3 regions of the Bacillus sp. GW823-FHT06B01 genome follow, and region 1 is predicted to be linked to each of the others. Evidence: riboswitches for the same ligand, from Rfam matches in the RefSeq annotation. Region 1 holds a riboswitch; each other region holds the start of a gene.
What was found. A riboswitch is a leader RNA that binds a small molecule or an ion and turns the genes downstream of it on or off. The one in region 1 is predicted to bind lysine.
Positions count from the first base shown of each region.

Region 2: it holds a riboswitch for lysine, as region 1 does, so the genes downstream of both, AC1Q8N_RS01005 (amino acid permease) here and AC1Q8N_RS13680 (amino acid permease) in region 1, are expected to answer to the same signal.
Region 3: it holds a riboswitch for lysine, as region 1 does, so the genes downstream of both, AC1Q8N_RS18135 (aspartate kinase) here and AC1Q8N_RS13680 (amino acid permease) in region 1, are expected to answer to the same signal.

Region 1 is NZ_JBXAHR010000003.1:106,848-110,137, reverse strand. It holds gene gapN (NADP-dependent glyceraldehyde-3-phosphate dehydrogenase) at 1-1,242, shown strand, start outside; lysine riboswitch at 1,421-1,603, shown strand; gene AC1Q8N_RS13680 (amino acid permease) at 1,750-3,174, shown strand; gene AC1Q8N_RS13675 (ABC transporter permease) at 3,235-3,290, shown strand, end outside.
Region 2 is NZ_JBXAHR010000001.1:188,799-192,088, forward strand. It holds gene AC1Q8N_RS00995 (DNA alkylation repair protein) at 1-47, opposite strand, end outside; gene AC1Q8N_RS01000 (iron-sulfur cluster biosynthesis family protein) at 81-386, opposite strand; gene AC1Q8N_RS01005 (amino acid permease) at 500-1,966, opposite strand; lysine riboswitch at 2,079-2,271, opposite strand; gene AC1Q8N_RS01010 (GNAT family N-acetyltransferase) at 2,595-3,044, shown strand; gene AC1Q8N_RS01015 (sulfite exporter TauE/SafE family protein) at 3,084-3,290, opposite strand, start outside.
Region 3 is NZ_JBXAHR010000003.1:946,385-949,674, forward strand. It holds gene AC1Q8N_RS18130 (VOC family protein) at 1-351, opposite strand, end outside; gene AC1Q8N_RS18135 (aspartate kinase) at 695-1,924, opposite strand; lysine riboswitch at 2,124-2,310, opposite strand; gene AC1Q8N_RS18140 (DoxX-like family protein) at 2,502-3,290, shown strand, end outside.

The DNA.
Region 1 (3,290 bases):
GATCGCGCAAAATATTTATATAAATGGGCTGATGAGCTCGTAAATATGCAAGATGAAATTGCCGATATCATTATGAAAGAAGTCGGTAAAGGTTATAAAGATGCGAAGAAAGAAGTTGTTCGTACAGCTGATTTCATTCGTTACACAATCGAAGAAGCTCTTCATATGCACGGAGAAAGCATGATGGGCGATAGCTTCCCTGGCGGAACGAAATCTAAACTTGCGATCATCCAACGCGCACCCCTTGGTGTTGTATTAGCAATCGCACCATTTAACTACCCAGTAAACTTATCTGCTGCAAAACTTGCACCAGCATTAATTATGGGTAACGCTGTTATTTTCAAACCAGCAACTCAAGGTGCAATTAGTGGTATTAAAATGGTTGAAGCACTTCATAAAGCTGGCCTTCCAAAAGGTCTTGTAAACGTAGCTACAGGACGCGGTTCTGTAATTGGTGACTACTTAGTAGAACACGAAGGCATCAATATGGTATCGTTCACAGGTGGTACAAACACAGGTAAACATTTAGCGAAAAAAGCTGCAATGATTCCACTTGTATTAGAACTTGGTGGTAAAGACCCTGGTATCGTTCGTGAAGATGCTGACTTACAAGATGCTGCAAACCATATCGTAAGCGGTGCATTCTCTTACTCTGGTCAACGTTGTACTGCTATTAAACGTGTACTTGTACACGAAAACGTAGCGGACGAGCTTGTTAGCTTATTAAAAGCGCAAGTAGCTGAGCTATCAGTTGGATCTCCAGAACAAGACAGCACAATCGTTCCATTAATCGACGACAAGTCTGCTGACTTCGTTCAAGGCTTAGTTGACGACGCTGTTGAAAAAGGTGCAACAATCGTTATCGGTAACAAACGTGAGCGTAACTTAATTTACCCAACATTAATCGACCACGTAACAGAAGAAATGAAAGTTGCTTGGGAAGAGCCCTTCGGCCCAATCCTTCCAATCATCCGTGTTTCTTCAGATGAACAAGCAATTGAAATTGCTAACAAATCAGAGTTCGGTCTACAAGCAAGTGTCTTCACAAAAGACATTAACAAAGCATTTGCAATTGCTAACAAAATCGAAACTGGTTCTGTTCAAATTAACGGACGCACAGAGCGCGGCCCTGACCACTTCCCATTCATCGGTGTAAAAGGTTCAGGTATGGGCGCACAAGGTATTCGTAAGAGCCTTGAGTCTATGACACGTGAAAAAGTAACAGTATTAAACTTAGTTTAATCTTATATGTAGAAGCTGATCTAGTTTTGGATCAGCTTCTTTTTATATCAAATAATTATTCATTCCTAATAACAAACTCTTCTCTATAATCTGATTATTACTATATCCATTGACGTATAAAAATTCATTTGTTACTCTTAAAGACGTTAATTTAATATTTAAATCCTCATTCGTATCTCGGTGAGGTAGAGGTTGCAGTCATTAAGAGTATCATTTCAGGAGATGTAGTGGCATTGATGAAGGAATGAGAAAGGAATGATTGCCGAAGTAAGCCCGTGTCCACCATGCACGCTTGCTGGGTCTGCATTTAATAAGTGCAGAACTGTCACAAACGTTTCGTTTGTGGAGAGCTATCGAGAGGTATGTCGTGGGTTTCTTATAAGATAGAAAGCATGTAGCGGCAAATTACGTGCTTTTTTTGTTTTGTTTGGGACTTCTCTTCTCTACTAAGAAGACATACATATCTCCTCGCTTGACTTGGTTATACTAACTTTGGAGGTATTTTCTATGCAACAAAAAAAATGGGGCTTTTGGGTATTAACAGCTTTCGTTGTCGGTAACATGGTTGGCGCTGGTATTTTCATGGTGCCAAGTACGTTGGCACAAACAGCAAGCCCTCTCGGTGTCACTTTAGCTTGGTTAACAACAGGGTTTGGTGTTTTAATGCTAGCTCTTGTTTTCGGTAATTTAGCAATTCGTCGTCCTGATTTAACGACAGGACCACAAAGTCATGCATATGCTTTATTCTCAACACCAAAAAAGAAAAAAATGGCTGGTTTCAGTATGGTATGGGGATATTGGGTAGCAAACTGGGCAAGTAACGTTGCCATCATTACATCATTTGCGGGATATTTATCACTCTTCTTCCCAATTATGAAAGATACACGACTACTATTTTCAATCGGTTCTTTTAACATAGAAGTCGGAAAACTAATTACATTTACGATTTGTTCCATCTTACTTTGGGGAACTCATATTATATTAACAAACGGTGTAAGCGGAGCTGGAAAGCTAAACTTCTTAGCAACAACAACGAAAGTAACTGGATTCCTTTTATTCATCGTCGTTACTTTATTTGCATTCGAAGCTTCTAAGTTTGGACAATGGTACACACCGATGATCGATAAATCAGGTGTATCACACGGCCTTCTTTCACAAGTAAACTTAGCTGCTCTTACAACGCTTTGGGCATTTATCGGAATTGAATCGGCAGTACTTTTATCAAACCGTGCTACCTCTCCTAAAACAGTAAAACGCGCAACAGTTGCAGGATTACTTATTACAGTTGCGATTTACTTAGGAATTACAATTTTAACAATGGGTGTACTTCACGTTGATAAATTACAAGCTTCTGAACGTCCATTAGCAGATGCATTAAACGCTGCAATGGGTCATGGCGGCGGGAAACTGATGGCATTACTTGCTCTTACTTCCCTATTCGGTTCTATATTAGGCTGGATTTTATTAAGCTCAGAAGTACCGTATCAAGCAGCAAAAGAAGGTTTCTTCCCTTCCTTCTTCACAAAAACAAATAAAAAAGGAAGTCCAATTTACTCATTACGATTAACAAACATTATGTCGCAAGTGTTCTTATTCTCAACATTATCAGGAACTATTGCGGAAGCTTATACATTCGTTATTACCGTATCAACACTGGCCTACCTCATTCCATATCTCGTTTCACCAATCTTCCAGTTAAAACTAGTCGCAACTGGTGAAACATATAAAAATGAAATGCGGGCAAGAATTACAGATGGCATAGTCGCAGTGATCGCACTTTGCTACGCACTATGGGTTATTAAAACCGGCGCATCCGATATAAAAACGTTCCTTCTCGGAATTGGTTTATTCGTAATCGGCTTTGCCTTCTATCCATTAATGAATCGTGATCAGAAAAAAAATAACGAAAAGAAAAACGAGCAAGTTGCATAACGCAATTTGCTCGTTTTTTCTTTTATAAAACATATATAATAGAACAAAGAGGTGAAAAACATGTCAATCGAATCGCTATGGAGCAGCCGCTTCCAACAACATATTCAAAATATCAT
Region 2 (3,290 bases), on a different contig from region 1:
GCTAATTCTTCATTAAATAAAAATTTTAACGGAACATATTTACCCATTTTTTCACCTCATTTGTCAGCTGAAAACAATTTTTATTTTTTAATCGACAATCCATAAACTAAAGTCTCACTCGGAGTCGTAATACTAAAACCTGTCGTCTTATAATCAAGTTTCACCGTATCACCAGTGTAGTCTTTCGTGAATGAATCCATTTGTACGATAAACTCGGCATCTTTATATACAACATCATCTGCATCATATGTATCCCAAATTAAATCAACATCAACGAAAATACTACAAGAGTTTGTCATTGTTCCTCTAATGCGAATGATCTTTTTATCTTCACGTTCTAATTTATGTATAGCTGCTTTTGCTTCATCAGTAATACGAATGTTCATGGTATCCCAACCTTTATATATATTTCCTTTATTATTGCAAAAACAGGAGAAATAGGGAAGGGAGAAGCATCGGAATAAAAAACGAGCAAACATATTTGTTTGCTCGTTTCACTTTATTTCAATTCACATTTATCGAGCGGAATCACTTTCGTTTTCTTCGTAAATTTATATCCTAACCATAGTACTAAGAAGAGTGGTAAACCGATGTAAGAAACGAGTACACCGTTCCAATCGATTGATTCACCCATAAATGCGCCGTAGTTTTGACCTAAAATTACGATGACACAAAGTGCAAATGCGAAAATTGGACCGAACGGGAACCATTTTGCTCTATATGGTAAGTCTTTCAAATCTTTTCCTTGTGCGATATATGCTTTACGGAAACGGTAATGACTAATTGCAATTCCGACCCATGCGATAAAGCCAGACATTCCAGATGCGTTTAATAACCAAATGTATACAACACCGTCACCGAATAAAGAGGCAATGAAAGCGATACTACCGACAATTGACGTTACGATTAATGCGTTAACAGGTACACCGCGGCTATCTAATTTACCAAGAAACTTTGGTGCTTTTCCTTGGCGAGCTAAGTCCCAAAGCATACGAGTTGATGCATACATACCAGAGTTACCAGCAGACAATACTGCCGTTAAAATAACAGCGTTCATAACAGAAGCAGCAAAGGCAACGCCCGCTTTTTCAAAAATAAGTGTAAATGGACTTACTGTTACATCGCTTGCAGCAAGGCTTTCAGTCGTATAAGGAATTAATAAACCGATAACGAGAATCGCAAGGATATAGAATAAAAGAATACGCCAAAAGATAGAACGAATTGCTTTTGGAATGTTACGCTCTGGATCAGCAGTTTCACCAGCAGCTACACCTAATAATTCAGTTCCTTGGAATGAGAACCCAGCAGCCATAAATACACCGATAATTGCCATAATGCCGCCATTAAATGGTGCATCTGCAACAGTGAAGTTTTTAAAGCCAACAGATTCGCCGCCCATAATTCCGAAAATCATCATAAAGCCGACAATTAAAAAGATAATAATAGTAACTACTTTAATAAGTGCGAACCAATATTCAGATTCACCAAACCCTTTAACAGATAAATAGTTTAAAAGGAAAATAATAGCTAAACATAATCCACTCCAAATAAGAGAAGGGGTATCTGGGAACCAAAATTTCATAATTAATGTTACAGCAGCGAGTTCAGCAGCAATTGTAATGGCCCAGTTATACCAATAGTTCCATCCAAGTGCAAAGCCAAGGGATGGATCAACAAATTTTGTTGCATACGTGCTAAAAGATCCGGTAACAGGCATGTAAGCCGCGAGTTCAGCTAAGCTTGTCATTAAAAAGTAAACCATAATTCCAATTGCGGCGTATGCGACTAGTGCACCGCCAGGACCAGCTGTATGGATGACACCACCGCTGGCAAGAAATAGTCCGGTACCGATTGTACCACCGAGAGAAATCATCGTAAGGTGACGAGATTTTAATCCGCGTTTTAATTCACCTTGTCCTTGTGTAGTTTGCGTTTTAGAGGTAGATTGATTTGTTGCGCTATTCATGTTCAACACTCCTTTTCTTGTAGGTTAGGAAGGAGCGGGGGAGAAAAATACAAAAAACCGCCAAAGGAATTAGGCGGAACGTTTCACAAATAACCACCCCATCATACCCTTCCGTTAAGATAGCACCCCACGTTTACACGGTAATTTTGTAAACGTGACAGTTCTGTTCCTTTCGGAGACAGCCCCAGCTCATATTTCCAGAGAAGAAATATAAACTTCGGCAACTTTTCCTTTCAAACGGAGTTGGTGACATTCTCTGTGTCTCGTCCGTTTTACTCATAAAAGTCGCAACCTCTACCTCATCGGATTGATGAGGATTTGATATATTGCTAAGATTTTTAATATATGGCAATTGTAATGACTTTCTGAATATATTGCAAGATATTTTGTTAGGAAAAGTCAAAAAATATCGGTTATTGTATAGGAAACGCTTGCAAAACTCCACCCGAACCTACTGTTATGTAACAAAAAACAAATAAAGAAATTGTTATACAAATGTTTCGCAAAAAATATTGAAAAACCCTTTAAAAATAAAAGAAAATTCTGAAAATATAATTCGACATTCATAATAAGGTCATATTTTTTGTTATAATTAAAAAAACGTTTAAGCAAAAAAGGGGAAATTAACATGAAATTAGAAACAGAAAGACTCTATATAGTACCGTGTACAGAAGAGAGTATGCAAGTTGCTAACGAGCAAGGATATAACAGTGGTCCGCATATTGTAGGGCATGTAGAAAATGTAAAACAAAATAAGGTTTTATTACCTTGGGGCGCGTGGTATGTCATTCGCAAAGAAGATGACATCGTTCTAGGTGATATAGGATTTAAAGGGAAACCAAATGAGGAACATACAGTAGAAATTGGTTACGGATTTATTGAGAAATATTGGAATAAAGGGTATGCGACAGAAGCTGTAAGAGAATTAATAAATTGGGCTTTTCAAACAGGAGAAGTAGAAACGATTATTGCGGAGACACTTCTTGAAAATGATAGCTCGATTCGTGTATTAGAGAAATTACATATGAAGAGAATTGACACTACAGAAACGATGATTAATTGGAAAATAGAAATATAAAAAATACCGCTCGAAGTATATCGGGCGGTATTTTTATCGTTATGGTAGCATTTGTTTTTGATCATTCGGATATCCGGCTGTCGATGCGTTAGAACGCTTGGAATGATTGCGAACAGCAATGAAAATAGAAATAATAACGACAAGACCAACTGCCACGTAAGAAAGTGAAATAATAGTTGGATCAACTTTAAATGTAGTAAGCAATGTACGAATGTTTGTAAAGATAATAAGGCCACCAACTAATAC
Region 3 (3,290 bases), 840 kb from region 1:
GAGCTGAGCACCATGTTTAGTCAGTCTGGATACCATTTCGTCAATGTCCTCAACGGTGAACATGACGCGTAAATAACCGAGGGCATTTACAGGAGCTGTCCGATGATCTGCAATAGTAGGGGGGGTGAGAAATCGCGAAAGTTCAATTCGGCTATGGCCATCTGGGGTAACCATCATAGCAATCTCTACGCACTGAGAACCGAGTCCAGTTACGCGACCAGCCCATTCACCTTCAACAGTAGCTCGCCCTTCGAGATTCAAGCCAATCTCCTCGAAGAAAGAGATTGCGTTATCAAGGGATTCTACAACGATGCTGACATTGTCCATTCGTAGTAATCGGTTGTTTGCCATAGTTTTTATCTCCTTTTATGTATAAATTTATTATTTAATTATCCTCATAATTATACTAAAATCTCTTCTAAACAAAAAACATCTTGTCACAGTGTAGGAAAATGTGACAAGGTGTTTTCGGGCATAGTATATAAAATCTTGTTAACGAATAACACTTCGCAAACCTTTACTATTGAAATATGCGAGAACTTTATTTCGTGAATGCTATCATTTCAAGAATTTGATACTGTAATTGCTATTCGATAGAATAACTTCGACTTTCCCACAAAACAGTCCTACCCTGTTTCTATTTATATAGGAAGGAAATAGATTCATATATTTTTTAAAGTTTTACCGGTGGAAATTAACTCATCTGCACTAAAGGCTCAATTTTCGCCATAAATGATTGATGCAGTGCCTCGACACCTGTTACTAAATGAAGGCGGTCAATAACGACAGACACTTTAATTTCTGATGTACTTACCATTTTAATATGAATATCTTCTTCTTTTAAAGTAGTGAACATATTTGCAGCAACACCAGGATTAGAGACCATACCCGATCCTACAATGGATACTTTTGCTAAATGATTTTCATATTCTACAGATTCATAGTGAAGTGTTTCTTGATTCTGTTCCAATACCTCTAATGTTTCTTCTAAATCATTAGAATGGATTGAGAAGGAGAGGTGAACAGTTCCTTCATTTGTAATACTTTGAATGATGATATCTACATTAATATGTGCCGCTGCTAATGTAGAGAAAACTGTTGAAAGTGCACCTTGTTCCAATCCTTTCATTGTGACGCGTGTAATATTATCTTCAAATGCAATACCTTTAACGATTGATTGTTGTTCCATGTTACATTCTCCTTTTACAATTGTTCCGTTTTCTTGTTCCATACTTGAGCGAACTTCTAACATGACATTATGATTTTTAGCAAACTCAACAGCACGCGGGTGTAATACACCAGCACCGAGGTTTGCTAGTTCTAGCATTTCGTCATAAGAAATTTCATCTAATTTATAAGCATCTTTTACAACTCGTGGGTCCGTTGTATATACACCGTTCACATCCGTGTAAATATCACATTTTTTTGCTTTCAGTGCAGCAGCTAATGCAACAGCAGTTGTATCAGAACCACCACGTCCAAGCGTTGTAATTTCATGTTCTTTACTGGCTCCTTGGAAGCCAGCTACAATAACAATCGTGCCTTCAGTAAGATAAGATTGAATTCGATCTGTATGAATTTCAGTAATCCGTGCACTACTATGTACAGATTCTGTCGTAATACCAGCTTGCCATCCAGTTAATGAAATCGCGTTATAACCTTTTGCTTGTAGTGCCATCGTTAATAATGAAATAGTCACTTGCTCTCCTGTTGATAGAAGCATATCCATTTCGCGTTTACTCGGATTTTCTGAAATCGCGTTAGCAAGTGCTACGAGTTCATCTGTGCTTTTTCCCATTGCTGAAACGACAGAGACGATGCTATGTCCTCGTTCATATTCTTCAATAATTAAATTTGCTACATGTTGAATGCGCTCAACGCTTCCAACAGAAGTGCCACCAAATTTTTGTACAATCGTTTCCATTACGAATTCCTTCTTTCATCCATTTTTAAGAATAGATTAGGACATATATAGATCCCAATATTCCTGTAGTTACCAGAGAAAAACAAAAAACACCATCTCAAATAAGTGAGGATGGTGCTGTTACAGGAAAAGGGAAACAGAAAACGGAGCTAATAAAAAAACCGCCAAAAAAGGAATACCATAAAAATGATATCTCTTTTTTGTAGATAGCTCTTCATACATACACTGCTGTACATATGACAGTTCTGTTTCTATTCGAAAACAGCCCCAATCGATAAATGCAGAGAAAATTATCGATTTCGGCAATACTTCCTTTCATCTAATTTCATAGACATCTCTGTGTCTCCATTAGAATAATCATAAGTATCGCAACCTCTATCTCACGTTTTAGGCGAGAGTGTTTGATTTATGAAGTTGTTGGTAACATTTGTTTTATAATAATTTAAATTTTTCGGGGAATCAAGTGTTTTGTATAAATTTTAAAAATTCTTTCTTCTCTTGGAGGAGTTTGTGAAAACTGTAGCAAAATAAATTCATAGCATGTACATTAAAATTATAGCGCATTGGAGGTGGAAGAATGAAGGGGAAAAAGCCTATTTATGTTTCGGCAGAAATGAACACAACAATGGAGAAATTATGGGAATACACGCAAGAACCACATATACATACAGAATGGGATGCTCGCTTTACTGAAATTTCATATTTAGAGAAAAAAGAAGGAGAACCGCAGAAGTTTTTATATAAAACAAAGATCGGATTTGGACTTGAAATAGCTGGGGAAGGAGAATCGATAGGTGAAATAAGAAAAGAAACGGGAGACCGGATTTCTTCTTTAAAATTTTGGACGGATAATAAATTATCACTTATTCAAATAGGGCGTGGTTATTGGAAGTATACACCGCGTAAAGAACACATTCATTTTGAGACGCAATATGATTATGATACGAGGTTTGGTCGTATAGGGAATGTAATAGATTTTTATATGTTTCGTCCGTTATTAGGCTGGGCGACTGCTTGGAGTTTTGATGCTTTAAAATTATGGTTAGAAAAGGGACTTCATCCGAGATTACTAATTAGAAGAACGATGACATATTGGCTCGTATGTTTTTTAATTGCTTTTGTATGGCTATATCAAGGGATTGTACCGAAAATGATCTTTATCCATCCCGAAGAAGTGAAAATGCTTTCGGTCATAATTGGTTCAACTGAAAATAGTATTTTTATTCTTAAAATAATTGGGCTGTTAGAAGTTATTTTTGGTGTCACATGGTTACTTCCATTTCCAAAACGAAATGTATTTATAATACATATTTGCGTGTTAATAGCCTTAACAATCGCAGCAGGATTTACGAATATCGCAAGCTTT